Regions from separate parts of the Kitasatospora sp. NPDC002040 genome, predicted to be linked through region 1. Evidence: riboswitches for the same ligand, from Rfam matches in the RefSeq annotation. Region 1 holds a riboswitch; each other region holds the start of a gene.
What was found. A riboswitch is a leader RNA that binds a small molecule or an ion and turns the genes downstream of it on or off. The one in region 1 is predicted to bind cyclic di-AMP.

Region 1 (7,011 bases):
CGGCATCAGCGCGGGCGGTACCGACCGCACCCCGGCACCGTCCCCGGCCCCCGGGGCGCTCTGGGGCCTGGCAGGCGGCTGGGTCGCCACCCGGGTGCTGGTGGTGCTGATGGTGCTCGGCGTGGTGAGGATCTCCGGCGCGGACGTCACCGCCGACGTCTCGGTGATCTACCACGGCTGGTACCAGGTGCTGCAGACCGGCACCTTCCCGCTGGACGACGTGACCTGGCAGTACCCGCCGGGCGCCGCGCTGGTGATCCTGCTGCCGGGGCTGCTGCCCTGGTCGTACCTGGTCTCGTTCTGGGTGGTCTGCGGGCTGGTGGACGCGCTCACCATGGGCCTGCTGATGCGGGCCGGCACCCGGCGCGGCCGGAGCTTCACCGGCGCCTGGGTCTGGGTCGCGGGCGTGCCGCTGCTCGGGCCGACGGTGTACTGCCGGTACGACATCATGGTGACCGCGCTCGCGGTGGCCGGGCTGCTGGTGGTGCTGCGGCGCCCCGCGCTCGGCGGTGTGCTGCTGGGGATCGGCGGGCTGGTCAAGGTCTGGCCGGTGCTGGCGCTGATCGGCACCCCGAAGGGGCGGCGGACCAGGCGGTCCTGGACGGCGGCCGCGGCCTCGTTCAGCGCGCTCGGCTTCCTGCTCGCGGCCGGGATGAACGGCGCCTTCGAGTTCCTCAAGTTCCAGCGCGACCGGGGCATCGAGGTGGAGTCGCTCGGCGCGCTGCCGCTGCACTTCGCCCGGCTGGCCGGCGGCTGGCACGGCGAGGTGAAGATGAACTACGGCTCGGTGGAGATGCTCGGGCCGTGGGTCACGGTGATCTCCAAGGTGATGGTCGCGCTCTCCGTGATCGGCTTCGCCTGGCTGCTGTTCTGGCGGCTGCGGGCCAAGCGCTGGCAGACCGCCACCACCTTCGACGCGGCCCTGGCCGCGCTGCTGGTCTTCACCGTGACCAGCCGGGTGATCAGCCCGCAGTACCTGGTCTGGGTGGTCGGCGTGACGGCGGTCTGCCTGACCGTGCGCGGCACCAGCCAGCGGCCGGTGGCCCTGCTGGTGCTGGCCGCCACGCTGTTCACCACGCTGGAGTTCCCGGTGCTGTTCGGGCAGGTGCTGAACAGTCAGCTGTGGGGCGTGGTGGTCCTGACGGTGCGCAACCTGCTGCTGCTGGCGGCCGCCGTGCTCTCCTGCGTCCGGCTCTGGCGCTCCACCCGGGCGGTCGAGCCGGTCCGCACCCTGGTGCTGCCGCCCGCCCTGGAGGGCCCGGCCCCGGCCGGGTACCCGGTGCGCCCCGGCATCGCGTACGAGCAGAACCTGCTGGACGGGATCGACACCCCGAAGTCCGTCCACCAGTAGCGGCGGCTCCGCCGCCCCGGCGGTCAGTGCGCGAAGCGCTGGTGGACGTCCTCGCCCCACTCCCGGGTGAAGTCGGCCAGGCCCGGGCCGGGACCGGCCCGCAGCAGCCCGTCCAGCCACTCCTCCCGGGAGCCGGCCGGCGGGGTGGCCCCGGCGGCCCGGTAGAGGGCGACCAGCCGCTGCTCGCCGTACCGGCGGGCGATCAGGTCGCAGGCGGACCAGGCGAGTTCGTAGGCCAGGCCGATCCCGGCCGATCCGGCCGCGAAGTCGCCGTCGGCGGGCAGCACGGCCGTGAAGCCCTTGGCCGCGGCCGCCTTGGCCAGTTCGGGCGCGATCTGCCGGGGCGTCCGGCCGGTGCCCCGGTAGCCGGTGTAGTCGGCGACGCCCTCGGAGAGCCAGAGCGGCGTCCAGGGCCGGGTGTCGGCCCGGGTCGCCACGTGGGCGGCCTCGTGCACGGTGACCACCCGGCGCCCCAGCTCGCTCAGGCCCGCGTACGCCTGCGGGTTGATCAGCACCCGGTCGGCCGGGCTGTGCACCGGCGCCCCCGCGGCCGCCGTGGTGACGGCGGCGATGCCCGCGTACCCGTCCGCGGAGACCCCCAGCAGCTGGGCGAACTGCTCGCCGGTGGCCGGGTGTTCGAGCAGCAGCCGACCGGGCCAGTCACCGCCCCAGAGCTCGGTCACCAGTGGTACGGCCCGGTCGGCGGCGGCCGCCGCCGCGGCCAGCGCGGCCGGGTCGGCCTGCCCCAGCACGATGCTGTGGGTGCCGCGGACGGCCCGGATCTCGCCCAGGTCCCAGAGCGCCGCACCACCGACCGGCCGGTCGCTGCTCAGCAGCCACGCCCCGTCCACCAGCTCGCAGCCGATCCGCCGGGTGAGCACGGCCGGGTGGTCGTCGAAGTCCGCGATCCGCCAGCCGAGTTCGGCGGTCAGGGTGAGCGTGCCGCCGACCGGCTCGGCGAACTCGGTGATCCGGTACGAGAGTTCGGCCAGCGGCAGCTGCGCCAGCCGGGCCAGCGCCGCCTGTTCGGCCGGCCGGGACGCCGGGGTGACCCCGGCCAGCAGGGCGGAGCGGTCCAGCCGGAGCTGCGCCCTGGCCCGGTCGGCGAGCAACGCCTCGACCGCGGACCTGGCCGAGGGCCGGGTGGCGCCGGCCGAGGCGCTCGGCGCCACCACGGTGGCCGGGACCGTCCGCACGGCCGGCGGCGAGAGCTGGACCAAGCCGGCCGCCGCCAGCAGCAGCGCGGCGCGGCGGGACAGCACGGAGCCGCCGACCGCTCCCCCGTCCACCGGGGCAGGGTCGGCGGCCGACGGCCGTGGACCGGTCAGACCCGCACCACCCCGGTGACGGGCATCGCGTTGACGCTCTCGTAGCGGACCCGGGCCCCGGGGTAGGGCGCGTGCACCACGACACCGCCGCCGGCGTACATCCCGACGTGGTGCATGTCCCTGTAGAAGATCACCAGGTCTCCCGGCCGGGCCTCGGCGAGGCTGATCCGCTGCCCCGCGCCTGCCTGCTGCTGCGAGGTGCGCGGCAGGGTCACTCCGGCCTGCCGCCAGGCCCAGTACATCAGACCCGAACAGTCGAACGTACGCGGGCCGGTCGAACCGTACACGTACGGGGAGCCGATCTTGCTGCTCGCGGCCGCCAGTGCGGCGGCGGCCCGGCCGGAGGCGGCGGGCAGGTTGCCGAGGTCGAGCCGCTCGCCGCCCCGGGCAGCCCGCTTGGCGGCGTCCCTGGCGTCGTCGTCGGCCATCCTGGCCCGCTCCCCCGCGCCCAGCGTGTTCAGCAGCCGCTGGGCCTTGACCAGCCGTTGCCGGATCTCCTGCTTGCCCTCGTCCAGGGTGCGGCGGACGGACTCCAGCTCGGCCAGCTTGGCGGTGGTCTCGGCCCGCTGCTGGTCGAGCCGGCGCTGACGGTCGATCACGTGCCGCAGGGTGTCGCTCTGCCGCTCCGTGGTCTGCTCCAGGGTGCGGGCCCGGGTCAGGTAGGCGTCCGGGTCGGAGTCCAGCATCAGCTGCACCGCCGGGTCGATGCCGCCCGCCCGGTACTGGGCGGCGGCCACCGAGCCGAGCCCGGAGCGCAGTTGGGTCAGCTCCTCCTGGGCCACCGCCACCTGGCTCTGCAGCGAACCGGTGTCGGCCTGCAGCTGCCGCTGCTGCTCCATCGCCGCGTTGAACTTCTCCGAGGCCTGCTCGGCCTCCTCGTAGAGCTGGTCGACCTGGGCCTTGACGTCCTTGCGGGTCGGCGGTTCGGCCGGGGCACCGGGTGCCGCCCCGGCGGTGCCGGTCGCGGCGAGCCCGAGCACCGTGGTGGCCGCGGCGGTCAGCACCAGCGCCCGGGTGAACCGGCGGGCGCCTGGCAGGGGAGAACGGCTGTGCGTCGACATACCGGCGGCGGCTCCATTCCTGCGCCGGGCCACCGCCGTCGCCCGGGTCGGGCGGCGTCCTCGCGAAGGTCCGGGGGCAGACGTTAGCGAGTCGCAGCGATCTAGTCCAAACCCCTACAGCACCGAATATTTGACCACTAATCGGACACCAGTGCCGGTTCCGGAAACGCCGCAGGCCCGGCACGGGGCCGGGCCTGCGGGCAGTACGACGAACGGGTGGTCAGACCCGGACGATGCGGGTGATCGACATCACCGTGGCGGACTCGTACCGCACCAGGGTGCCGGTCCGCGGGGCGTGCACGATCTGGCCGTTGCCGACGTACATGCCGACGTGGCCGCCACCGCGGTAGATGATCAGGTCGCCGGGCTTGGCGTCGGCGATGTTGGTGCCGATGTTCTGGCCGGCGCCCATCTGCGACTCCGAGGTGCGCGGCAGCGAGACCCCGGCCTTGTTGTAGGCCCAGAGCATCAGGCCGGAGCAGTCGAAGCTGTCCGGGCCGGTGGCGCCCCAGCCGTACGGCTTGCCGATCTGCGACACCGCGGCCGCGACCGCGGCGGCGGCGTGCGAACCGGCCGGCAGGCCGCTCAGGTCGGGGCGGCTCTCGGTGCGCGAGGCGCGGTCGTCCGAGGCGGGCTTGGCGGTCGCCTTGGTGGCGGCCTCCGCGGCGGACCTGGCCTCGGCGGCGCGCAGCGCCTCCTGCTCCTGCTTGCTCAGCGAGTCGAACAGCGACTGCGCGGCGGCCAGCTTGGCCTGGATCTGCTCCTTGCCGGCCTTGAGCTCCCGGGCGGTGCTCTCCAGGTCGGCGAGCTTGTTCTGCGCCTCGGACTTCTGCTGGTCGAGCTTGGCCTGCTCGCCCTTCAGCGTCTTGAGCGCGTCGGCCTGCGAGGTGCCGAGCTGGCTCAGCGAGTCGGCCTGGCCCAGGAAGGCGTCCGGGCTGCTGGAGAGCATCAGCTGGACGGTGGGAGATATCCCGCCGGTCCGGTACTGCTCGGCGGCGACCTCGCCGAGGGCGCTCTGAATGGTGGTCACCTCGGCCTGCTGCCGGGCCACCTGGTCCTGGAGGGCACTGACCTGACGCTGCAGGGTCTGCTGCTTCTCCGTGGCCGCGTTGTACTGCTCGGTCGCAGCCTCGGCCTGCTCGTTGAGCTGGTCGACCTGGGTCTTGACCTCGTCCTTGGTGGGAGTCGGGTCGGCGTGGGCACCGGTCTGGGCGGACAGGGCCACCGCAGCGGCGGCGGCAGCCGTGATGATCGAGACGCGGGTACGGCCGGCAGGCTTGGGACGACGATGGGACGCCACGAAGGCGGGCTCCTTCTTCCTACGTCCGCCTACCGGGTGAGCTGACGGGTTCGGGCTGGAAGAGATGCCCTACGACGCCTCACCGGCGAGCCGTCTCACGACGGTCCGTCGACCTGGCGCCGATTCACCCCGAGGAACGTGGTTCCCCGGCTCCGATCGACAGCACCCTCACAGGGGCTTCCCCGTACGGCAGTCGGACTGCCGCGCTGTGCGCTCGAACTCGGCGGTAACCCCCGCCGCCACCCAGGCTGGGTGATCGACAGTGCGGTGGTTCGAGACGACCCTAGTAACCCAACCGTGATCGGTTCAAATCCTTGTAAGTAAAAAGTCGTAATGAAGTCGTGATTCGTCAGAATTTACGACTGCCAGTGACCGGAAATGCACACTGTGCTGACGAAACCTCAGGTTGCGGGCATGGAACGGCCCGCCGAATGTGTCCCGGATCACAGAGAGATTTCGGCGGGCCCGCGCGTGTCACGGCGCGTCAGTTGCGGGTGTTGCTACGGAGATGTCCGTTATGCCGCATCAGGCTGACGGAAGGTCAGATCCGGCGGATGGTCTTGATCGGCATCGCGTCGCCCTGCATCACCTTGACCACGTCACCGGTGCGCGGGGCATGCACCACCAGGCCGTTGCCGATGTACATCCCGACGTGGTGCGCGTCGCTGTGGTAGATCACCAGGTCGCCCGGCTGCGCGTTGGCGAGGTTGTTCCCCACGCCGGTGCCGGCCGAGGCCTGCGACTGCGAGGTGCGCGGCAGCGAGACGCCGGCCTGCGCGTACGCCCAGACCATCAGGCCGGAGCAGTCGAAGGTGTTCGGGCCGGTGGCGCCCCAGACGTACGCCGAGCCGCGCTTGCTCATCGCGGCGGCGAGCGCCTTGGCGGCGTAGCCGGAGGCCGGCGGCAGGTTGCTGAGGTCGATCCGGCTGGAGTCGCGCGAGGCGCGGTCACCGAGCACGGCCCGCTGGTCGGCCACGCTGAGCTGGTTCAGCAGGCGCTGGGCCTCGGCCAGCTTCTTCTGCACCTCGGCCTTGGCGTCGTTCAGCACCTTGGTGTTGCGGTCCAGCTCGGCCAGCGTCTCCGCGGCCTCGGTCTTCTGCTGGTCCAGGCGGCGCTGCTGGTCCTTGAGCGACTGCAGGCTGTCGGTCTGGGTCCGGTTCACCTGGTCGACGCTGGACGCCTGGGTCAGGTAGTCCTCCGGGTTGGAGGAGAGCATCAGCGCCACCGAGGGGTCCACCCCGCCGTCGCGGTACTCCTGCGCCGCCACGGCGGCCAGGCCGCTCTGGAGCTGCGTCATCTGGTCCTGGCTGCGGGCCACCTGGTCCTGGAGCTGGTCGGCCTGCTTGCGCAGCTGCTCGGCCCGCTCCTTGGCGCCGTTGAAGCGCTCGGCGGCCTGCTCCTGCTCCTCGTAGAGCTTGTCGACCTGGATCTTGACCTCGTCCTTGTTCGGCTTGGCAGGGGCCGCGTGGGCACCGGCCTGGGCCGAGAGGGCGACCGCGGTGGCAGCGGCAGCGGTCAACACGGAGACCCGTGCGCGACTGGGCTGCTTGGGGCGGCGGTGGGAAGCCAAAGGACGAGCTCCTTCATCACTCCTGGACTCGACCTCACCCGATCGGGTGCATGTCCAGAATATAGGTTTGACGCCAGACCCTAGTGAACTTGCCAGCGGTCCGCTACTCCCCAACCCGTACGAACTTCCGTCCACGGACCGGAATTCACCGGACCGACACATGCCCGCCACGCCGCCCTGACCTACCGTCAGGGCAGGTCAGGGCCGAGCCAGCCGCTTCAGCAGCAGCAGCGACGCCACCGGGCGCGCACCCGCCTTCTTCACGCCGTCCGCGACCTCGCGGTCGGTGGAGACCACCACCACCGGACGCCCCTGCGGCTCGGCCCGGACCAGTCGGCGGATCAGCTCGTCCGCGGTCTCCCCGGTCCGGCTGAACCGGACCCGGACCCCGCGCGGCGGCG
Region 2 (7,011 bases), on a different contig from region 1:
CGCAGCGAGAACGCCCCGGCGCAGGCCACCGGGGTCGCGCCGTCCCGGACCACCAGTGAGCGGGCCGGCTCGGTCAGCGCCTTCCAGAGCGCGCGCTCCTCGGGCTGCTCCTCCGGGCCGCCGAAGGCGACCTCCAGGGCCCGGTACCAGTCGTCCCACTCCTCGGCCGTCAAGGTACGTACCGTCAGGCCGTCAACTGTTGCGTCGTCAAAGGGTCCGGTCTCAGCGGTCATATGCCAACAGCTACCACCGACCTGCGTCGTGCGCGACCGACTTTCGGCGGCTTGACGTGACGTGTCCGGGCTCCCGGGGGCTCCCGGGCGGCTCCGGCGGCCGAAACCCGCCGGGCCGGTGCACGCGCGTGCGCCCGGCGGCGCCCCAACCGTCGACGGCGGGCCACAGCGGTGGATAAGGTCAGAGGCCATGGCTGGCAGCACGCCGGGCGCGACGCCCCGGCCGACTGAGACGGGCCCGGGCGCGCAGGCGGCCGACACCCCGTGGACGGCCCGGTTGCGCAGCAGGCTCTACCGGGTCCGCCGAGTGCTGCGCCGGACCGGGGTGGACTACTTCCGCGGCGACGCCTCCGACTGGCTCGCCTTCGCGGTGCTGTTCGCGGCCGTCCCGCTGCTGGTCCTGCTGAACGTGCTGATCCCGGCCTGGGCGCCGCCCACCGCGCTGGTGCTGCCGATCCTGGCCGGTGCCCTGCTGCTGCGGCCCGGCACCCTGGTGCTGCTCTACGCGGCGGCCGCGCTCGGCCTGTCGGTCGAGTCGCTGATCCACACCGGCGAGCGGGTCGCCAGCACCAGCCCCGACACCTATGTCTACGGCGTCACCCCCGGCGCCGCCCTGGTGGTCGGCGCGGTCGGGGTGGCCGGGCTGCTGCTGGCCCAGTTCCGCAGCCGGGTCGGGGTGCCCTGGCGGGGCGGCGGCTCGATGCTGTTCGACCTGCGCGAGCGGCTGCGGGTGCAGAGCCGGGTGCCCGCGCTGCCCGAGGACTGGTCCGCCGACATGGCGCTCCGCCCGGCCGGTGGCCAGTCCTTCTCCGGCGACTTCGTGGTCGCGGCCAGGACCGGCCCGGGCCGCCGCACCCTGGAGGTGGTGCTGGCGGACGTCTCCGGCAAGGGGATGGACGCGGGCTCCCGGGCGCTGCTGCTCTCCGGCGCCTTCGGCGGCCTGCTCGGCTCGCTGCCCGCCCAGCAGTTCCTGCCCGCCGCCAACGGCTACCTGCTCCGGCAGGACTGGGAGGAGGGCTTCGCCACCGCGGTCCACCTGGTGCTGGATCTGGACACCGGGGAGTACGAGCTGTTCTCGGCCGGACACCTGCCCGGGATGCAGCGGCACGCCGGCACCGGCTGCTGGGAGGTCAAGGAGTCCACCGAGGGCGCGCTGCTCGGGGTGTACGACGGCGCGGTGTTCGAGGCGGTGCGCGGCCGGCTGGACCGGGGCGATGTGCTGATGCTCTGCACCGACGGCATGGTGGAGATCCCGGGCCGGGACCTGACCGAGGGGATGGACCGGCTGATGGGCGAGGCGGACCGGCTGGTCGGCGGCGCCGCGTTCTCCCAACACGGCGGCCGGGGCTCGGCGGTGAAGCTGATCGAGTCGGTGGCCAAGGACGTGAACGACGACCGCGCGGTGCTGCTGCTCTGGCGCGGGTGACGGTCCGGTGGCCGGTGTGTGTCAAGTCGGTGCGCCGGTCTTCGGCCATTCCTGATCGCCGCCGGGCGGAGTGGATCTAGGTCGGCCCCCACCAGCACGGGAACGGTCAACTTCCAGTTGGGGGCACCCGTCCGACGGACCGTCAGCTCGGCTGGGCTATCGTCTCGGTCGGCGGAAATTCGTCTCACATCGCAGGATCTTCGCGGCTGCCTTCCGGCAAGTCCTTTACGCAGTCCGCACGAACGACCACACTGAGTCCGGGTGGGACGGTCGGTTCTCGGGGGTCTCGGGGGATTGGGCCCGCCACGAAGCCTCGCTACGAAAGAATGAGGAAGTGAGTCCGGGTGGCCTTCTCCGTCTCTGCCCTGGTCCTGTTCGGGATCATCGTCATCATCTTCATCCGCAACAAGCAGTTGAAGACGAGCCATGCGATCATCGCCGCGCTCTTCGGTTTCATGCTGAGCCAGTCCACGGCGGCCAAGCCGATCCAGGACTTCCTCAGCCAGCTCGCGCAGACCATCTCCTCGGTCGCCAGCTGATCCGTCAGCGCCGTTCGGGCCTTCCGGTCCGCTAGCGACGGCCCCGCCACCAGCGACCCAACCGTCCACGCGGTGGCACGGGTTCGGCCTGCGGCGGGGCCACGGCACCGGGGTGCTCGGCGACCATCAGCAGGAACAGCCGGGCCCAGCGCAGCCGTTCGCCGCGCGGCCAGTCCTGCGCCCGCAGGGCCGCCGAAGCCGCCTGGCACACCGCGCCGTTGACCCGGACCTCGGCGACGTCATGGCCGGTCTTGCCGCCGAAGAACAGCTTCACGCCGTTCACCTGGCGGTCGGTCAGCTCCGGCAGCTCGGCGGCGGTCAGCACCGGGGTCAGTTCGCGCCCGGCGAGCCAGTCGGTCAGCGGGCCGGTGTCGGCTCCGAAGACGGCGGCCGGGCCCTGCACCACGTGCCAGCCGGGGAAGTCGGGCGTGGAGCAGTGCGCACCGCTGCCGCCGAGCAGCCCGACCACGGTGGTCGCCGTGGTCCCGGCCCACATCCTGACCGCGCTGTCGAGCTGCTCCACCTCGGTGCCGCCTACGCCGGCTGCACAGTCCCAGATCACCGGGGCGTCGCCCCGGCCGAGGTGCAGCACGTAGCCGAGGTCGAGGTGGCCGCCGGTGCCGGGCTCGGTGTGCTCGCGGAACGCCACCGCCGTGGTGCCTGGTCCGCGCACCACCGCACCGTCCACCGTGAACTCCTGACCCAGCCCGGCCATCTCGCGGACCACACCGCGCTGGACCACGGCCAGCCGCTCCTCGGGGCGCACAGACGGGTCTCCTCGCTTCGCAGCACTTCGAACAGCGGCTCTCGATGCTCGAACGCCGCGAGCGTATCGGCCCGACGTGAGCGGTGTCACGGTGAAGGTTGGCGGAGCGGGATCGAGCGGGTACGCACGGCGATTTCCGCCACCCTCCGTGGGCGGGCCGGGGACGAAGCGTCAGCGAATCGGGCCCCCAGAGGCCCAGGTCCCGTCCGGAGCGTGACCTTCGTCCCTGATCATCCTTATTGACCGTTCAACCGGGGCTTGCCAGCAAGCGGAGGATCGGCTTCTATTCGAGGCCTGTCCGGTGAACGACCGGACGGGCTCAACCGGGCGGAACGCCGAGTCCTGCCGCCGCCCGGCGCCTCGAACAAGGCACGCATGGCAGGAGCGGGGGACCCAAGGTAAGTCGCCGAACCGGTGTGACCGGTCCGGCTTGGGGTGAAGCCGCATTCCTGCGGCCGGGCAACTCCAGCCCGAACCCGACAGCTCACCTCGTAGGCGTCGGAGAGGACCACCCATGTCCGCACAGGGCAAGCACCGTCGCGTCCAGCTGTCCCACCTGACCCGGATCGCCGTCGCGACCGGCGTCCTCGGCGCCACCTTCGCGCTTCCGGTGGCCGCCGCCAGCGCCCACCAGGGCCACGCCACCGCCGTCGCACCGCAGGCCGCCCCGGCTGCCGCGAGCACTCTCGCCACCGAGACCGCCACCGAGACCCCGGCCGTGGCCCCGGTCGCGGACGCCACCCCGGCGGCGAGCCAGTACAAGGTCGTCGGCGGCGACACCCTCTCGAAGATCGCCACGGCCCAGCAGGTCGACGGCGGCTGGGAGAAGCTCTACCAGGACAACCGCAGCGTGGTCGGCGGCAACCCGAACCTGATCTTCCCGGGCCAGCAGCTCTCGCTCTCCGGCAAGGCCGCGGCCGCCGTCGCGCCGAAGGCCGCCGAGGCCCCCAAGGCCGAGACCAAGCCCTCCACCAACTCCACCGCGGACACCTCCACCAAGGCGTCCCGCTCCAAGTCGGCCGTCGCCCCGAAGGCCGTCGAGGCCCCCAAGGCCAAGCCGGCCACCACCGCGCCGAGCACCGCCGCCGCCAAGCCGGCCACCGTGGCCACCGGCGGTTACGTCGCCCCGGTCAGCGGCGGCACCTCCACCGCGTACCACGCCTCCGGTTCCTCCTGGTCCAGCGGCTACCACACCGGTGTCGACTTCCGCGCCTCGACCGGCACCAGCGTCAAGGCCATCACCGCCGGCACCGTGGTCTCGGCCGGCAACGGCGGGTCCTACGGCAACGAGGTCGTCGTCAAGCACGCCGACGGCAAGTACTCCGAGTACGCCCACCTCTCCTCGATCTCCGTCTCGGTCGGCCAGTCCGTCTCGGCCGGCCAGCAGCTGGGCCTCTCCGGCGCCACCGGCAACGTGACCGGCCCGCACCTGCACTTCGAGGTCCGCACCGGCCCGTCCTACGGCTCCGACATCGACCCGGTCGCGTACCTCCGCGCCCACGGCGTGAGCCTGTAACGGTCTGACCCCGTCTCAGACGCCTTCGGCCCCCGGATCACCGATCCGGGGGCCGAAGGCGTACCCGCCCTGCCGCACAGACGACTTCGGCCCCGGGCCGGCGACTTGGTCGCCGGCCCGGGGCCGAAGTGGGTGGAGCGGGTGACGAGAATCGAACTCGCGTGACCAGTTTGGAAGACGTAGCCACCACCTGGCCCTTGAGCAGCGCACTCTCTGACTAGCAGGGGAGCGAGTTCGTCGCCATGATTCCCTGTGGTTCCCCGGGGCTAGCTGGCGGACCGGGCACGCAACGGGCACGTGGCTGGGCTCCGACTGCCTGCAGGAGTAGCATCCAGCCATGACGAAGGTCGCACTCATCGGTAGCCATGAAGTGTTGAGTAAGAAGATCGACGTTCAGCTCGTCAAGGGCAGGGCGCTCTTGGACCTTCCTCGTGCGAGTGTTGCAGAGGTCGAGACATTCCAGTCGAGCTTCTTCACTTGGAACGAGTACACGCAGACTCTCCTGACGATGAGCTTCAAGGTTGAGGGAGCACTGACATCAGCGCCGCCCGGTGAGTTCATCGCCCTTGATCTTGGTGTGTTTGATGTCAAGTACGGAACGGCCAAGACAGCTGAGGCCGTGAGGTCTTCAGTCCTGGCGACCCTTGAGAAGAAGTTGCGGGTGCTGGAGTCGATCAATGATCGTCTTGAGATCTGGGTTGAGGCTGCTCCACCAGTGCCGCGTCACGTTTCGGGCGATGCGATCTTCCTGGTGCATGGTCGAGATCACGCAACCCGCGAGACTGTTCGCAGCTTCCTGCAGCAGGTCGCCTCGCGAGACGTGATCGTGCTTGATGAGCAGGCAGGTAAGGGAGCCGACATCCTTGGGAAGCTCCTGAACCATGCCCAGAAGGCTGCCTACGCCATCGTGCTTCTGACAGGAGACGATGAGGGCCGCCTGGCAGGCGAGGGTGACCTCAAGCCCCGGGCGCGCCAGAACGTGATTTTGGAGCTCGGCCTGTTCTTGGGCCTGCTCGGTCGCCAGAACGTCATGGCCTTGTACGAGCCGGGAGTTGAGATCCCCAGCGACTTCCTAGGCGTCACCTACGTTGAACTTGACCCCTACAAGGCGTGGAGGATGGGCGTCGTGAGCGAGCTTCGTGCGGCTGGCATCGACGCTTCGATTGACCGGACCCTCGGCTAACAGATGGATGCCGCGCTGAGCGTCACCGCGCGGGTGGTGGAGCGGTTTTGGCCGGTGTCCTGTCTGGTCTGGGGCCGAGCATGATCGGGGGGCCGTAAGCTCGCCGCGTCTCGGTCAGGGCTTTTGGGCCTGACCGCAATTTGGCCGAGTGGCCCCCCGGTCTTGCTCGGTGCGGGGCCCGGTCCTGGCAGGTGGGTAAAACCGCGGAGCCGCCCGCCCTCAGCCCCGTTTGGGTTTGGTCCTTCGACCGGTCATGGTGCTCTCGCTCAGGCGCGCGGCCGGCGGCCGGGCCGGGAAGCGGGGCGGAGACAGGAGCGCACGGCCCGGCGTCGAGCCGGGCAAGCGCGCGCCGAGCGGAGCGAGGCGCCTTGAACCCGTAGAGAAGGTTTTTACTCAACTCCCCGACATCGTCAACGTTCGCCCGTCATGGGCACGGACATGGGGCGGCTCGTCCTGGAGTGCATCCGTGATGCGGACCGCATAGACCTCGCCCATCTGGGCAATGACCTCGTCCGGGGTCAGCCAGTCGACGGCGGTGGACTCGTCGGACAGGCGCTCGTGCCCGCTCTCGGGGTGGCAGCGGAAGACCAGGGCGACGATTCCCCTGGCCATGTTCTTGTAGACCCCGGTGAGCCGGTCGACCTGGACCAGGATGCCGGTCTCCTCGAAGACCTCGCGCCGTACCCCGTCCTCGACGGTCTCCCCGAGTTCGAGCACCCCGCCCGGCGGCTCCCAGGTTCCGTTGTCGGCTCGGCGGATCGCCAGGACCCGGCCGTCCTCCCGGACCACGACGCCGGCCACCGACACGGAGTGGAGAGGCGTTGACGCTTGAAGTGAGGGGCTGCTACTCATGTACAGGAGAATAGGAGCCCGAGAACAACTATGGCGAGCGGTGAAGCGGCCTCGACGGCCAAAGCGAAATATCTGCAGATCGCGGATGACCTTGCGGCGCAGATCCGTTCGGGGGCTCTGGGTCCCGGGGCTGCGGTCCCGAGCGAAACCGAACTGATGGAGCGCTACGGCGTGGCGTCCGGCACGGTCCGGAAGGCGGTGGCCGAGCTGCGGACGACCCAGCTGATCGAGACCCACCATGGCCGGGGCTCCTTCGTCCGCTCCCGGCCCCCGGTGCAGCGCAAGTCCTCGGACCGGTTCCGGCGGGCTCACCGCCTGGCGGGCAAGGCTGCGTACCTGGCCGAGGCCGAGCAGTCCGGCGGTACCCCCTCGGTCAACGTCCTCTTCGTTGGCGCCGTCGACGCGCCCGCCGAGATCGCTGAGCGGCTGGGCATCCCGGCCGGCACCAAGGTGCTCGCCCGGAAGCGGCGCTACTTCCGTGACGGCACACCGACCG
Region 3 (7,011 bases), on a different contig from region 1:
GCGGCCGTGGTCGGCGGTGAGCGGATCAGCATCGCGGCGGTCGAGTCCCGGGTGACCGGGCTGCGGGACGCGGTGGCGGCGGAGTCGGGCGGCCAGCGCAGCACCGAGCGGGCCGGGCTGGTCCGCCGGACCGTCGCCGAACTGGTGCTCAACCAGGTGGTGGACCGGGCCCTGGCCGACCGGAACCTCACCGTCACCGACGGGGAGATCGCCGACGCCCGGGAGGCCGAGGCCGAGATGCTCGGCGGCATGGCGGAGCTCCAGCGCGAGCTGCTGTTCAAGCAGAGCGTCGCCGCCGGGGACGTGGACGCCTTCTACCGCCAGCAGCTGGGCATCAGGAAGCTCGCCGCCGCCGCGGGCAAGGACGCCCGCACCAGCGAGGGAGACGCCGTCGTCCGGGCCGCCCTCACCGACGCCGGGGCCAAGCTGAAGATCGACGTCAACCCGCGCTACGGCCACTGGGACGTCCAGCAGATCGGCCTCGCCAACACCGTCTCCGACTGGATCAAGCAGCCCGCCGCCACCGCCTGAGCAGGTAGGTTCGGAGCCGTGGACACTCCGAAGCTGATCCTGCTCACCACCACCCACCGGGTCGCCCCCGGCCTGCTCTCCTGGCCCGCCTGGCAGGCCCTGCACGGGGCGGCCCGGGTCCTCGCCGCGGACCCGGAGCACCCCCAGCTCCCCGCCGTCCGCCAGGCCGGCGTCGAGGTGGAGCTGGTCGAACGCGGCTCCGCCCCGGCGCTGGCCCGGCTGCTCACCGGCACCGAGGGCACCGTGCTCTGGCTCGGCAGCACCGACGGCGACCCCGGGCTGACCGACGCGCTGGCCCGGATCGCGGTGGAGGAGGCCGGCCGGGTGCCCGAGATCGAGGTGCTGCCCGGCTCGTACGACCTGCCCGGTGCCCGGCTGCTCGACCTGGCCTCGGTGATGGACCGGCTCCGCTCGCCCGGCGGCTGCCCCTGGGACGCCGAGCAGACCCACGCCTCGCTGGTGAAGTACCTGGTGGAGGAGGCGTTCGAGCTGGTCGAGGCGATCGAGGAGGGCGACCGCGCGACGCTCCGGGAGGAGCTCGGCGACGTCCTGCTCCAGGTCTTCTTCCACTCCCGGATCGCCGAGGAGCACGCCGAGGACCCGTTCACCATCGACGACGTCGCGGGCGACATCGTGGAGAAGCTGATGTACCGCCACCCGCACGTCTTCGGCGACGTCGAGGCCACCGAGGCCGCCGAGGTCGAGGCCAACTGGGAGCAGCTCAAGGCCGCCGAGAAGCAGCGCGAGTCGGTCCTGGACGGCGTCCCGGCCGGACTGCCCGCCCTCGCCTACGCCGCCAAGCTGGTCTCCCGGGTCCGCCGGGCCGGCTTCACCGCCGTCCCCGACGCCGCGTACGAGCTCCCCGCCGAGCTCACCCAGGAGTCGGCCGGCCGCCTGCTGCTCGCGCTGGCCCAACGGGCCTACGACGCGGACGTGGACGTGGACGCCGCCCTGCGCACCGCGGCCCGCGCCTACCGGGACCGGATCCGTTCGGCGGAGGGCCTGGCCTGACGGTGTGCCGGATCGCGGACGGATTCGTGGCCGGGCCGTGACACCCGGCTGGCAGTCTCGCCCGGATGACCGAGATCGGATTTCCCTGGGTGCGCCGCCTGTTGCTGCTCGCGGTGGCGGCGGCGATGGTGCTGGGCGCGGGCTGGTACTGCTACGCCTGGGTCCTGCCGGGCGAGTCGGGACCGGCCAACTCCGGCAAGGTGTCGAGGGCGAGCGCCACGGCCCGGGCCGAGCTGGACCGGAGCCTGGCCGAGGTGCTCGCCGCCCTGCCCGGCCGGCCGGAGCTGCTCGGCACGGCGGAGCTGGACCACTGCATCTGGCCCTGGGACTTCGAGACGCACGACCGGGGCGGGATCAACTGCCAGCGCCAGCAGGCCAGGTACCTGGCCCTCGACGGCAATCCGGTGGCCGCAGGCCGGGACTGGGACCAGGCCCTCCGCGCGCTCGGCTGGACCCGCAGCGCCGATCGGGGCGGCTCCGGCGACGTCTGGATGCTCCGGCAGGACTACCTCGACCGGCTGGAGCGCGACTGCCTGCTGGTCACCTTCGTCCGGGACGAGGCCGGGCTGTCCGAGCTCGACAACGAGCTGCGGCTGGAGGGGACCAGCCAGTACCGGCGCGACGTGCGGAAGTTCGACGGGCTGGACGCCGCCCGGCGAGCGCTGGCGGCCGGCCGTCCGGTGGTCGAACTCTCGTTGCTCCGCACCTACTACAGCGACGGGCGGCCGATCGGGCCGCCGTACTGAGCGGGTCAGGCCTGGACGGCGGTCCCGACCGGTCGGCGCTGGGCCGGGACGGTGTCGGTGACGACCTCGCCGATGGCGTCGCCGATCTGGGCCAGCAGCTCGGCCAGCGGGGCCAGGTGGTCCGGGAGTTCGGCCAGCGCGAGGATGCGTTCGCCACCGGGGCCGGTGATGCAGAACAGGTCGATCGGCCCGAGGTGCTCGGCGGCGGTGGCCACCAGGGCGGCCACGTCACTGGGCTGCCGGGCGTCGCCGCTGACGCCGACCACGGGGCAGCCGGGCCGGTCGAGTTCGGTGGCGAGGTCCTCCGCGACACCGGGGTGCTGGTCGGCGATCAGCATGCCGGCCGCTCCGGCCGCCGAGAAGCGGCGGGCCAGGTCGACGCCTGAACCGCCTTCGAGTACCGCGATGACCACCACTGCCCCGGCTACCCGCATGGCCTGCTCCTCCTTGAGCGCTACGCCCGGTGGAGCACGCCGCACCGGCGTCCACCGAGACCGTATCGGAGGATCGTAAGCACGAGCCGATCCTCCGCAAGGGCATTTACCCGCCAGGTGACCAGGCTCACGCATACTTCCGCAGGTGCATCCGCGGGTTACGGTTCAGGACATGCCGGACACGCACCGAACCGCCCAGCCGGAACTCTTCACCTGGGAGTTCGCCGCCGACCCCTATCCCGCGTACGCCTGGCTGCGCGAGCACGCTCCGGTGCACCGCACCACGCTGCCCAGCGGGGTGGAGGCCTGGCTGGTCACCCGGTACGCGGACGCCCGGCAGGCACTGGCGGACGGGCGGCTCTCGAAGAACCCAGCGCACCACAGCGGACAGGCCCACAAGACCGGCCGGGTCGGCATCCCGGGGGAGCGGCAGGCCGATCTGATGACGCATCTGCTGAACATCGACCCGCCGGACCACACCCGGCTGCGCCGGCTGGTGTCGAAGGCGTTCACCCCCCGCCGGGTGGCCGAGTTCGAGCCGAGGGTGCAGCAGCTGACCGACCGCCTGATCGACGACTTCGCGCAGCGCGGCTCGGCCGACCTGATCCACGAGTTCGCCTTCCCGCTGCCCATCTACGCGATCTGCGACCTGCTCGGCGTGCCGCCGGAGGACCAGGACGACCTGCGCGACTGGGCCGGGGCGATGATCCGTCACCACGGCGGCCAGCGCGGCGGGGTGGGCCGGGCGGTGAAGAAGATCAGGACGTACCTGCTGGAGCTGATCCACCGGAAGCGGGCCGATCTCGGCGACGACCTGATCTCGGGGCTGATCCGGGCCAGTGACCACGGTGAGCACCTGACCGAGAACGAGGCCGCCGCGATGGCCTTCATCCTGCTGTTCGCCGGCTTCGAGACCACCATCAACCTGATCGGCAACGGGACCTACGCGCTGCTCCGCAACCCGGCCCAGCGGGCGCTGCTGCAGGAGTCGGTGCAGCGCGGCGAGAAGGAGCTGCTGGCCACGGCAGTGGAGGAACTGCTGCGCTACGACGGTCCGGTGGAGCTGGCCACCTGGCGGTTCGCGACCCACCCGCTGAGCATCGGCGGGGTGGACATCCCGGTCGGCGACCCGGTGCTGGTGGTGCTGGCCGCGGCCGACCGCGACCCGGCCAGGTTCGCCGGGGAGAACACCCTGGACCTGGCGCGCAAGGACAACCCGCACCTCGGATTCGGTCACGGCATCCACTACTGCATCGGTGCGCCGCTCGCCCGGATGGAGGGTCAATTCGCCCTCGCCACGCTGCTGACCAGGCTGCCGGACCTGCAACTTGCCGCCGATCCGGCCGAGCTGCGCTGGCGGGGCGGCCTGATCATGCGCGGGCTGCGGGAGTTGCCGGTGTCGTTCACCCCGGAGAACTGACGGCGTGTCGGTCAGATCTGATCGGGCGTGATCTGAGTACGCATCAATCCGGACATACCAGTATGGTTTGTGGACGTCCCGCTGCGCAGCGTGATTTATGTGTGATCTGTTCGACATAAGCTTGTGATCCATCTGGTCATCTGCTTACTCTCCCTGGTGTTCGCAGCTGCGAACCCCGTGCGCGGAACGCCGAATCCTGCCCGCCGCGCTGCCGGGACACCGACCAGACCCTTGGGCAGGGGCGGGGGACCCACGTAATTCGCCGTCCCCCACGGCTTGGGGTGAAGCCGCCAGCGATGGCGGCCGGGCCACCTCCCGGTCCGAACCCGACAGCTCACCTCGCAGGCGTGCGGAGAGGGACTTCTTCATGCTCTTCACCGGTTCGGGCCGTCATCGTCGTCGTACGCAGGCCGAGAAGGTCATCGCCGTCGCGGGAGTTGCAGGCGTCGGCCTCGCGCTGCCGCTGCTGAGCGCCACCGGCGCCCACGCCGCCCCGGTCGACACCTGGGACAAGGTCGCCCAGTGCGAGAGCGGCGGCAACTGGAGCATCAACACCGGCAACGGCTTCTACGGCGGGCTCCAGTTCACCCCGAGCACCTGGAAGGCCTTCGGCGGCCAGTCCTACGCCGCGCAGGCCAACCAGGCCAGCAAGGGCCAGCAGATCGCCGTCGCCGAGAAGGTGCTCGCCTCGCAGGGCCCCGGCGCCTGGCCGGTCTGCTCCGTCAAGGCCGGTCTGACCAAGGGCGGTTCGCCCGCCCAGGTCGACACCTCGGCGGGCAAGGCCTCGCGCTCGGAGACCCGGGCCGCCGCCCCGAAGGCGGAGACCAAGGCCGCCCCGAAGCAGCAGGCGGCGCCGAAGCCGGCCACCCCCAAGGCGGCCGCGCCGACCGTCAGCGCGCCGAAGCACGCGGCGCCGAAGGCACCCGCCGCCACCGGCGGATACACCGTCAAGTCCGGTGACACCCTCTCCGGCATCGCCGCCGCCCAGGGGCTGGACTGGCACCAGGTCTACCAGGCGAACACGGCCGTGATCGGCGGCGACCCGGACCTGATCCTGCCGGGCCAGGTGCTCAAGCTCGGCTGACCGGGCCGCACCGATCCACGACACACCGTCAGCGCGGGGCCGCACCGGCTCGTTCCGGTTCGGCCCCGTTCGCGGTCATTCAGGTGAACTACCGGTGAGTAGCCGGGCCACACGGTGAGACAGGACCAAGGTCAGCGTGGTCCCGGGCCGAGGTGCGGTTAGGCTCTGGTCGTAAACGACAACACATCCCGCTTCCGCCAAGGAGATGCCTCGTGCCGTCCATTGATGTCGTCGTAGCCCGCGAGATCCTCGATTCCCGCGGCAACCCCACGGTCGAGGTCGAGGTCGGTCTCGACGACGGCAGCACCGGCCGTGCCGCCGTTCCGTCCGGCGCCTCCACCGGTGCCTTCGAGGCTCTCGAGCTGCGCGACGGCGACAAGAACCGCTACTTCGGCAAGGGTGTCGAGAAGGCCGTCCTCGCCGTCATCGAGCAGATCGGCCCGGAGCTGGTCGGCTACGACGCCACCGAGCAGCGCCTGATCGACCAGGCCATGCTCGACCTGGACGCCACCCCGGACAAGTCCTCGCTCGGCGCCAACGCGATCCTCGGCGTCTCCCTCGCCGTGGCGCACGCCGCCTCCGAGGCCAGCGACCTGCCGCTGTTCCGCTACCTCGGCGGCCCGAACGCGCACGTGCTGCCCGTCCCGATGATGAACATCCTCAACGGTGGGTCGCACGCCGACTCCAACGTCGACATCCAGGAGTTCATGATCGCGCCGATCGGCGCGGAGTCCTTCTCCGAGGCCGTCCGCTGGGGCGTCGAGGTCTACCACACGCTCAAGGGCGTGCTGAAGGAGCGCGGCCTCTCCACCGGTCTGGGCGACGAGGGCGGCTTCGCGCCGAACCTCGACTCCAACCGCGAGGCCCTCGACCTCATCGTCGAGGCCATCAAGAAGGCCGGCTACACCCCGGGCAAGGACGTCGCGCTCGCGCTGGACGTCGCTGCCTCCGAGTTCTTCAAGGACGGCGCCTACCAGTTCGAGGGCAAGGCGCTCTCCTCCGCCGAGCTGATCGCGTACTACGCCGAGCTGGTCGCCGCGTACCCGCTGGTCTCGATCGAGGACCCGCTGGACGAGTCCGACTGGGACGGCTGGAAGGCCATGACCGTCGAGCTGGGCGACAAGGTCCAGATCGTCGGCGACGACCTGTTCGTCACCAACCCGGCCCGCCTGGCCCGTGGCATCGAGACCGGCACCGCCAACGCGCTGCTGGTGAAGGTCAACCAGATCGGTTCGCTGACCGAGACCCTGGACGCCGTCGAGCTGGCCCAGCGCAACGGCTACCGCTGCATGATGTCGCACCGCTCCGGTGAGACCGAGGACGTCACCATCGCCGACCTCGCCGTCGCCACCAACTGCGGCCAGATCAAGACCGGCGCCCCGGCCCGCTCCGAGCGCGTCGCCAAGTACAACCAGCTGCTGCGGATCGAGGAGATCCTCGACGATGCCGCCGAGTACGCCGGCCGCGGCGCGTTCCCGCGGTTCAAGTCCGAGGCCTGAGAGACCGGGGGCTGACACCCCAGGCTTCTGCACCGGTGCCCCGGCTCCCACCCCGTAGGGTGGTGGGCCGGGGCACCGGCGTGTGCGCGGCAGGAGGGGCAGCAGTGATGTGGAAGATTCCGGGTATGGCGGGGCGACCCCGCTTCACCAGCCGGGCCACCGTGCTGGTGCTCGTGCTCTGCTCGCTGGTGGCGATCCTCGCCTACCCGACCCGGCAGTTCATCTCGCAGCGCTCGGAGATCTCCGCCCAGCGGACCAAGGCCGAGCACGCCAGGCAGCAGGTCGA
Region 4 (7,011 bases), on a different contig from region 1:
CTGCCGATGCCGACCATCCACCGCCTGATTCGTACCCTCGTGCAGCAGGGCTATGTCCGCCAGGACACCGCCCGTCGCTACACCCTGGGCCCCCGGCTGATCCGGCTCGGCGAGACCGCGGGCCGACTGCTCGGCAGCTGGGCCCGGCCGTACCTGGCCGAGCTGATGGAGGCCACTGGCGAGACCGCCAACCTGGCCGTGCTCGAGGGCGGCGAGGTGGTCTACGTCGGGCAGGTGCAGTCGCGCCGCTCGATGCGGATGTTCACCGAGGTCGGCCGCCGGGTGCAGCCGCACTGCACCGGCGTCGGCAAGGCGCTGCTGGCGCAGCTCGACGAGGCCGAGGCGCGCGGCGTGCTCGGCACCCAGCCGCTCCAGTCGCACACCCCCTACACCGTCACCGACCCGGGTGAGCTGTTCGCCCAGCTGGCCCAGGCCCGGGAGCGCGGCTACGTGGTGGACGACCAGGAGCAGGAGATCGGCGTCCGCTGCATCGCGGTCGCCGTCCCGGGCGCGCCGACCCCGACCGCGCTCTCGGTCTCCGGCCCCGAGGCCCGGATCCGCGCCCTGGAGGCGCAGGCGGGCAACTCCTCGCTGGTCCCGGTGATGCGTCAGATCGCGTCCCGACTCGGTCAGGTCCTGGCTCCCTGAGCCGGACACCGTCCCCGCGTCCGCCCTCGCATCCGCACGAACCCGCGCCGCGCCGATAGATTCTGCACCGGCAGCACTACGTTCGGTGAGCAGGAGAGCGCAATGCGTGGACGCGTCATCACCCTCGGACTGGCCGCGTCGGCGGCCCTGGTCCTGGGCATCGGCCCGGCGGTCGCGGTACCGGGCGGCTCGGACCTCCAGGTGGTCCGGCTGGACCCGGACCCGGCCGCGCCCGGCGGGCTGACCACCGTGCACGGGTTCGTCGCCAACGGCGGACCGCTGCGGACGACCGCCCCGTTCACGGTGCTGATCGACCTGCCGGCCGGGTTCACCGCCGAGGGGCCGTACTTCCCGACCACCTGCCGGACGGCGGGCGCCCGGGTGGTGAGCTGCACCTTCGGCCCCGGGCTGCCCCCGTTCGGGAGCGCGACCGCGCTCGTCCCGGTCCGGGTGAACGCCGACGTGCCCCCCGGCACCAGGGCCGAGGGGCACGTCAGGGTGGTGAGCACCGACGATCACCACACCGCGAACAACAGCACGCCGTTCACGCTGACCGTCGGGTGAGTCAGCGGTAGACCCGGACGTAGTCCGAGGCGAAGCTGATCGGGGCCGAGCCGGACGGGCCCGGGTGGTACTGCCCGGCGCCCACCGACAGGTTGAGGATCAGGTAGGCCGACCAGTTGCTGCCGACGCCGGTGCCGTCGGAGAACACCTTGGTCCCGTTCACGTACCAGTCGACGGAGTTGGCGCCGTAGTAGGTGCCGATGGTGACCCACTTGTCGTGGCCGACGGCGTTCGCGTCGGTGTGGTACTTCAGGCCGGACTTGACGTGGTTGGTCAGCTCCAGCAGACCGGCGTTGTCGGGGTGGTACTCGAACGAGTCGATCTCCCCGTTGCCGTTCTTCCAGGTCCACAGCGCCGGCCAGGCACCGGAGCCGGCCGGCAGCTTGACCCGGGTCTCGGCGTAGTCGCCGGTCTTCACCTGGAAGCCTTCCGAGGAGTACTCGGTGGTGAGCAGCCCGGTGTCCCAGGCCTGCTTGCCGTTCTCCAGGGTGTGGCTGGAGGGCTTGGCGGTGAAGGTCGCCACCCCGCCCGAGACGCTGACGCCGTTCTGGCTGATCCAGTCGAGCTTGTTGTCGTCCGGGTTGTGGGTGCCGTAGCGGTACGAGCTGCTGCGGTCGCCGACCCACTTGGAGCCCCAGGCGATCCCGTTGTCGAACTCCTCCGACCAGGTCAGCGCCTTGCCGGGGATCGGTGAGGTCCCGGCCGGGGTGGTGGGGGTCGGCGTGGGGGTCGGGGTCGGCACCGGGGTGGGCGTGGGGGTGGGCGTCGGGGTCGGGGTGACCGCGCCGCCGACCGTCAGCCGCTGCGACGGCAGGTTGTGCCAACTCCCGTTCAGGTCCTGCCAGAAGCCGAACTGGGTGTACGTGCCGGCCGGCAGCGAGCGGGCCCCGCTGGTGAAGTTCACGCCGCTCGGGCAGATCTGCACGTTGCTCGCGTTGCCGGGGAAGTCGAGGTTGCGGCCGGCCGCGTCGCGGACGCCGACACCGAGCGTCTTCGCGGTGAAGCAGCTGCCGGAGTGCACGGTCAGACCGGCCTTGGTCGCGGTGTTCGCGGCCATCGAGCCCGGCGTGAGCCGGTCCTGGGTGACGGAGGTGGCGGCCTGGGCCTGGCCGGCCAGCGGAGCAGCGGCGATCAGCGGTACGGCCACCAGGGCGGCCGCGCCGAGACGCGCAGGGGTCAGGGCAATACGCATGGGCAGGGTCCTCGTCGACGCCTACGAGGTGAGCTGTCGGGTTCGGGCCGGAGGACTGCCCGGCCGCGCGTGCGCGCGGCTTCACCCCGAGCGGTTCCCTGCCGGGGCAGGGGTGACCGCAGACTGACCTGGTTCCCCCGCTCCTGTCCGAACTCGGTGTGGTCGAGTAACCGTCGACGGGCGGACAGGACTCGGCGTCCCGGCGACGGCGTCCGCAGCGGCGCGGACAACTCCATGCAGGCTAGGCAGATTGTCCGACCATCGACAATGAGACCTCTCTCACATCCCCGGAAAACGGGCGGAATCAGGACGGCACTCCCGGTCGCACAGGAGGAATTACCGGTCCTGCTCACACGAATTGCCGAAATCCGGCAAACGGTGACCCAAGGGCCATTCCACCGCATCCGACGGCCGGTCAACTGCCGTTCATCCCAGGCCAATCAACTCGACGGGCCGGTGTTCTTATCATACGCTCGGCGCTCAGCGGGGGTTTCGCAGCGGCATTCACGAATGCCTGCTGCCATCTTTCGCCGACCAATCAACTCCGCCCCGATAAACGGAAGTTCGACCGACTTCTCCGTCCCGTCAGCGAAAGGCACAGACATATGCGCGCACCGCGCCCGTGGTTCAGCAGGTCCGCCGGAGTACTCGTCACGGCTCTCACCCTCGGCCTCCTCACCGGAGGTGCGGTCGGCCCGGCCAACGCCGTGACCGGCGACGTCCCGATGGACGACGAGTACTCCTTCACCGCCAAGCTCGCCATCGGCGACCAGGGTCTGAGCTGCTCCGGCGTTCTGATCGACCCGCTCTGGCTGCTGACCGCGAGGAGCTGCTTCGCCGACGGCACCACCCCCGCCGCCGCCGGCCCGCCGAGGCTCGCCACCACCGCGACGGTCAACCGGGTGGACCTGGCCGACACCGCGTCCGGACGGACCCTCAAGGTCACCACGCTCGCCCCGCACGCCGACCGCGACCTGGTGCTGGCCAAGCTGGAGTTCCCGGTCTTCGGGGCCAACCGGATCAAGCTCGGCAGCACCGCCCCGGCGGCCGGCGAGATCCTCACGGTGGCGGGCTTCGGCAGCACCCTGAGCACTGCCGCGCCGACCAAGCTGCGCGCCGGCGATTTCACGGTGCAGAGCGTCGACGCCGGCGGCATCGGTATCAGCGGCAGCTCCCCGAGCTACGTCTCCGTCTGCAAGGGCGACGCGGGCGGCCCGGCCTTCCGTACCGTCGGCGGTGTCCCCGAGCTGGTCGCGATCTCCAGCACCTCGCACCAGAAGGGCTGCTTCGGCGCCCCTGCCACCACCGACAACGGCGCCTACGAGGTCCGCACCGACAACCTCGGCAGCTGGATCGACGGCGTCGTGGCACCCACCCGCCCGCTGCTCGCCCCCGGCGCCACCCTGACGGCCGGTCAGTCCCTGCTCGGCCAGGACCTGAAGCTGACCATGCTCGCCAACGGCGACCTGGCGCTGACGCACCGGAAGGTCGCCAACGGCGTGCTCTGGTCCTCCGGTACCGGTGGCAACCCCGGCGCGTACGCCGTCATGCAGCCCGACGGCAACCTGGTGGTCTACCGGAGCGGCGGCGGGCCGGCCACCGGCGGCGCCCTCTGGTCCGGCAACACCTCGGGCAACAGCGGCGCCTACCTCGCCCTCCAGGACGACGGCAACCTCGTGCTCTACCGCGGGGACTCCGCTCCCGGCCCGGCGGCCGGCGCGCTCTGGTCCACCGGCACCCTCCGGACCGGACCGGCCTTCCCGTCCGGACGGACGGTCTGGCCCCGGCAGTGGGCCGAGCAGGGGAGCACCCTGCTGATGCTGCAGCAGGACGGCAACCTGGTGCTCTACCGCAGGAGCGACGGCGCGGCCCTCTGGGCCAGCCACACCAGCGGCAACCCCGGCACCCGGCTGGTGATGCAGACCGACGGGAACCTGGTGCTCTACCCGGCCAACGGCGGACCGGAGACCGGCGGCGCCCTCTGGAACAGCGGCACCTACGGCAACCACGGTGCCCACCTCAGGCTCCAGGACGACGGGAACCTGGTGATCTACCGCCAGGACGGCGGCCAGGGCATCGGCGGCGCCCTCTGGGCCACCAGCACCTTCGCCTGACCCTGCACCGCCCGGGGCCGGAGGGACCAACCCTCTGGCCCCGTCCGGGTGTTCAGGACAGCCAGGTCTGGATCTGGGCCGCTGCGGCCGGGGCCCAGCCGAGTTCGAGGTGGTTCAGGCCGGTGAGCAGCCTGGTGCCGGCGACGGTGCCGATGCCGGTGGTGTCGAGGGCGCTGGCGGTGAAGACCAGGCCGTCGCTGGGGCCGCGGTTCTCGTTCAGCAGGCCGGGCAGGTCGGCGGAGCCACCGGCCAGCAGGTAGCTGGGGATGCTCGCCGGGATGCCCGCCTGCTGGAGCGGCCCGATCAGTGAGCCGGCGTCGATCGCAGCCTGGATGCCCTGGCCGGAGCTGTAGTAGCCCTGGCCGCCGTAGTAGGTGGTCCACCAGTCCTGGGTGAGCTGGTCGACGCCGTACAACCCGTCCCAGCGGGCCAGCAGTTGGCGCTGCCCGGGGTAGCAGTCGTAGCCGCCGCTGGGCAGCACGCCGAGGCAGGGCTGCGCGGTGTAGCTGCCGTAGCAGGTCAGGTAGAGGTGCGGCGAGGGCGCGTTGGCGGTGCCGCCGCAGGCGGGCCAGGTGGCCAGCGAGAAGCTCCAGCCGTGGGCGTAGACGTAGTCCATACCGCCGTTGGGGCCGCCGAGCGTGACCAGGCGGCGGACGTCACCGACGTACGGCCGCCCCCAGGACGGGCGGACGGAGGAGACGTAACTGCGGGCCGCCACCTCGCCCTTGCTCCAGGCGACCAGGTCGGCCTGCGCCACGCCGAGCCGGTCCCGGATCAGGGCCAGGGCGTCACCGACCACCTGGGACTGCATCAGGTTGTCGCCGTGCTTGTGGGCGAAGTTGACCGCGAAGACCCGGTGCCCGGCGGCGGCCAGCTGCTGCGCCAGCCCGGTCGAAGGACAGCCGGAGGCACCGCAGTTGGTGCCCTCGCCCGGGTTGGCCCAGGCCCGGTCCGCGTTGTCGTTGGCACCGTGCACCAGCAGCACGGCGGACCCGGGGTTGGTGTTCCACCCGGCGGCGGAGTAGAGCAGGAAGCGGGCCGAGGAGGGGCGCTTGACGCCGCCGAACCAGGTCACCCGGGCGCCGTCCTGGTCCCCCCGGCCGTCGGCCGGGTACTGCTCGGTCCGGAAGCCCGGGGTGGTGTCGTAGTAGCGCTCGACCTTGGCCCAGCCGTTGCCGGGCGAGCCGAACGAGGCCTCCAGGCTCAGGTACCCGGGTGGCGCGGCGGCGGCCGGGCCGAGCCCGAGGGCGAGCGCGGCGATGGTGAGCAGCAGGACGAACAGTCGTCGCATGGTGGCTCCATGGGTGGGGGATGGAGCCACGGTAGGAACAGAGCCACGTCCCACCCATGTGACGAACACACATCCGCCACTTCGACGGAGTAGCGGTACGCCACAAGTCCCCTGAGTTCCATGGCAGTTACGCGCGAGTGAAGTGTTTCCGCAGCACTTCCGCAGGGACCTGACATGCCCTCACACTGGCTGCCATGGCACTCACTCTACGCGCGTTGAAGACCCGCGCCGCTTCCGTCGCCGTCGTCGGCCTGGTCGCCCTGGCCCCCACCGTCGTGTTCGCCGCAGATGCCTCCGCCAAGGTCAGCGGCAGCATCTGCCTCACCGCCCTGCCGAGCCAGGGCCGGGACACCATCAGGCTGATCGACCAGGGCGGTCCGTTCCCGTACAGCCAGGACGGCATCGTCTTCCAGAACCGGGAGGGCGTGCTCCCCGGCCAGTCCACCGGCTACTACCACGAGTACACCGTCAAGACCCCGGGGTCCTCCACCCGTGGCGCCCGACGGATCGTCACCGGCAAGGTCTACCACGAGGACTACTACACCTCGGACCACTACGCGACCTTCTACAAGGTCAACTTCGGCTGCTGACCGACAGCCCCCGGCCGCCCGCCCCCTCTCCCCGGGGGCGGGCGGCCCTGTCGTTCCCGCCGACCTGACGTCGACTCTTTACGTGCGATTTACAGCCGGGTACGCTCCTGAAACATCTTGCGGCAACTTGCGCAAGACGATTCGTCAGCTCCCGATCGGTGGCGTGCGCCGCAGTGCCCTCCCCAGGCCCTGTGCTGTCGGCCGGGTGCCTCTCCCCCACCCACGAGGCCCCGAGGAGTCCATCCGTGGACCGCAAAGCCGCACGCCACCGCCTGATCAGACACCGGAATCCGCTGCTCGCCGTCCTGGCGGTCGTCGCCGGACTGGTCGCCACCCTGCTGCCCGCGATCACCGCGCAGGCCGCCTCCACCGCCACCGTGTACTACCGGCCGGCCGCCGGCTGGACCGCCGTCAACCTGCACTGGGCCCCCACCGGCGGGAGTTGGACCACCTCCCCCGGCACCGCGATGGAGGCCGCCTGCACCGGCTGGTACAGGAAGACCGTCGACCTCGGCAGCGCCACCACGCTGGCCGCCACCTTCAACAACGGCGCCGGCACCTGGGACAACAAGGGCGGGGCCAACTACCAGCTGGGCACCGGGGTCAGCGCCG

Region 2: another riboswitch for cyclic di-AMP. It lies ahead of ABT118_RS15005 (M23 family metallopeptidase); the one in region 1 lies ahead of ABT118_RS19895 (C40 family peptidase).
Region 3: another riboswitch for cyclic di-AMP. It lies ahead of ABT118_RS10985 (transglycosylase family protein); the one in region 1 lies ahead of ABT118_RS19895 (C40 family peptidase).
Region 4: another riboswitch for cyclic di-AMP. It lies ahead of ABT118_RS24035 (glycoside hydrolase family 16 protein); the one in region 1 lies ahead of ABT118_RS19895 (C40 family peptidase).

Annotation. Positions count from the first base shown of each region.
Region 1 covers NZ_JBEOXV010000008.1:138,390-145,400, reverse strand. The annotation lists gene ABT118_RS19910 (glycosyltransferase 87 family protein) at 1-1,351, shown strand, start outside; gene ABT118_RS19905 (hypothetical protein) at 1,375-2,640, opposite strand; gene ABT118_RS19900 (C40 family peptidase) at 2,676-3,740, opposite strand; gene ABT118_RS19895 (C40 family peptidase) at 3,961-5,040, opposite strand; cyclic di-AMP (ydaO/yuaA leader) riboswitch at 5,051-5,215, opposite strand; gene ABT118_RS19890 (C40 family peptidase) at 5,582-6,610, opposite strand; gene ABT118_RS19885 (NYN domain-containing protein) at 6,809-7,011, opposite strand, start outside.
Region 2 covers NZ_JBEOXV010000004.1:413,743-420,753, reverse strand. The annotation lists gene ABT118_RS15025 (GNAT family N-acetyltransferase) at 1-233, opposite strand, end outside; gene ABT118_RS15020 (PP2C family protein-serine/threonine phosphatase) at 511-1,659, shown strand; gene ABT118_RS15015 (hypothetical protein) at 2,004-2,198, shown strand; gene ABT118_RS15010 (DUF6348 family protein) at 2,230-2,964, opposite strand; cyclic di-AMP (ydaO/yuaA leader) riboswitch at 3,323-3,475, shown strand; gene ABT118_RS15005 (M23 family metallopeptidase) at 3,479-4,480, shown strand; gene ABT118_RS15000 (TIR domain-containing protein) at 4,818-5,663, shown strand; gene ABT118_RS14995 (NUDIX hydrolase) at 6,057-6,527, opposite strand; gene ABT118_RS14990 (GntR family transcriptional regulator) at 6,546-7,011, shown strand, end outside.
Region 3 covers NZ_JBEOXV010000003.1:151,632-158,642, forward strand. The annotation lists gene ABT118_RS10960 (SurA N-terminal domain-containing protein) at 1-531, shown strand, start outside; gene ABT118_RS10965 (nucleoside triphosphate pyrophosphohydrolase) at 550-1,542, shown strand; gene ABT118_RS10970 (hypothetical protein) at 1,608-2,288, shown strand; gene ABT118_RS10975 (SDR family NAD(P)-dependent oxidoreductase) at 2,294-2,722, opposite strand; gene ABT118_RS10980 (cytochrome P450 family protein) at 2,895-4,142, shown strand; cyclic di-AMP (ydaO/yuaA leader) riboswitch at 4,354-4,504, shown strand; gene ABT118_RS10985 (transglycosylase family protein) at 4,510-5,226, shown strand; gene eno (phosphopyruvate hydratase) at 5,439-6,725, shown strand; gene ABT118_RS10995 (FtsB family cell division protein) at 6,851-7,011, shown strand, end outside.
Region 4 covers NZ_JBEOXV010000012.1:132,758-139,768, forward strand. The annotation lists gene ABT118_RS24025 (IclR family transcriptional regulator) at 1-648, shown strand, start outside; gene ABT118_RS24030 (COG1361 family protein) at 751-1,212, shown strand; gene ABT118_RS24035 (glycoside hydrolase family 16 protein) at 1,214-2,404, opposite strand; cyclic di-AMP (ydaO/yuaA leader) riboswitch at 2,408-2,573, opposite strand; gene ABT118_RS24040 (trypsin-like serine protease) at 3,010-4,518, shown strand; gene ABT118_RS24045 (esterase/lipase family protein) at 4,571-5,809, opposite strand; gene ABT118_RS24050 (guanyl-specific ribonuclease) at 6,004-6,399, shown strand; gene ABT118_RS24055 (carbohydrate binding domain-containing protein) at 6,645-7,011, shown strand, end outside.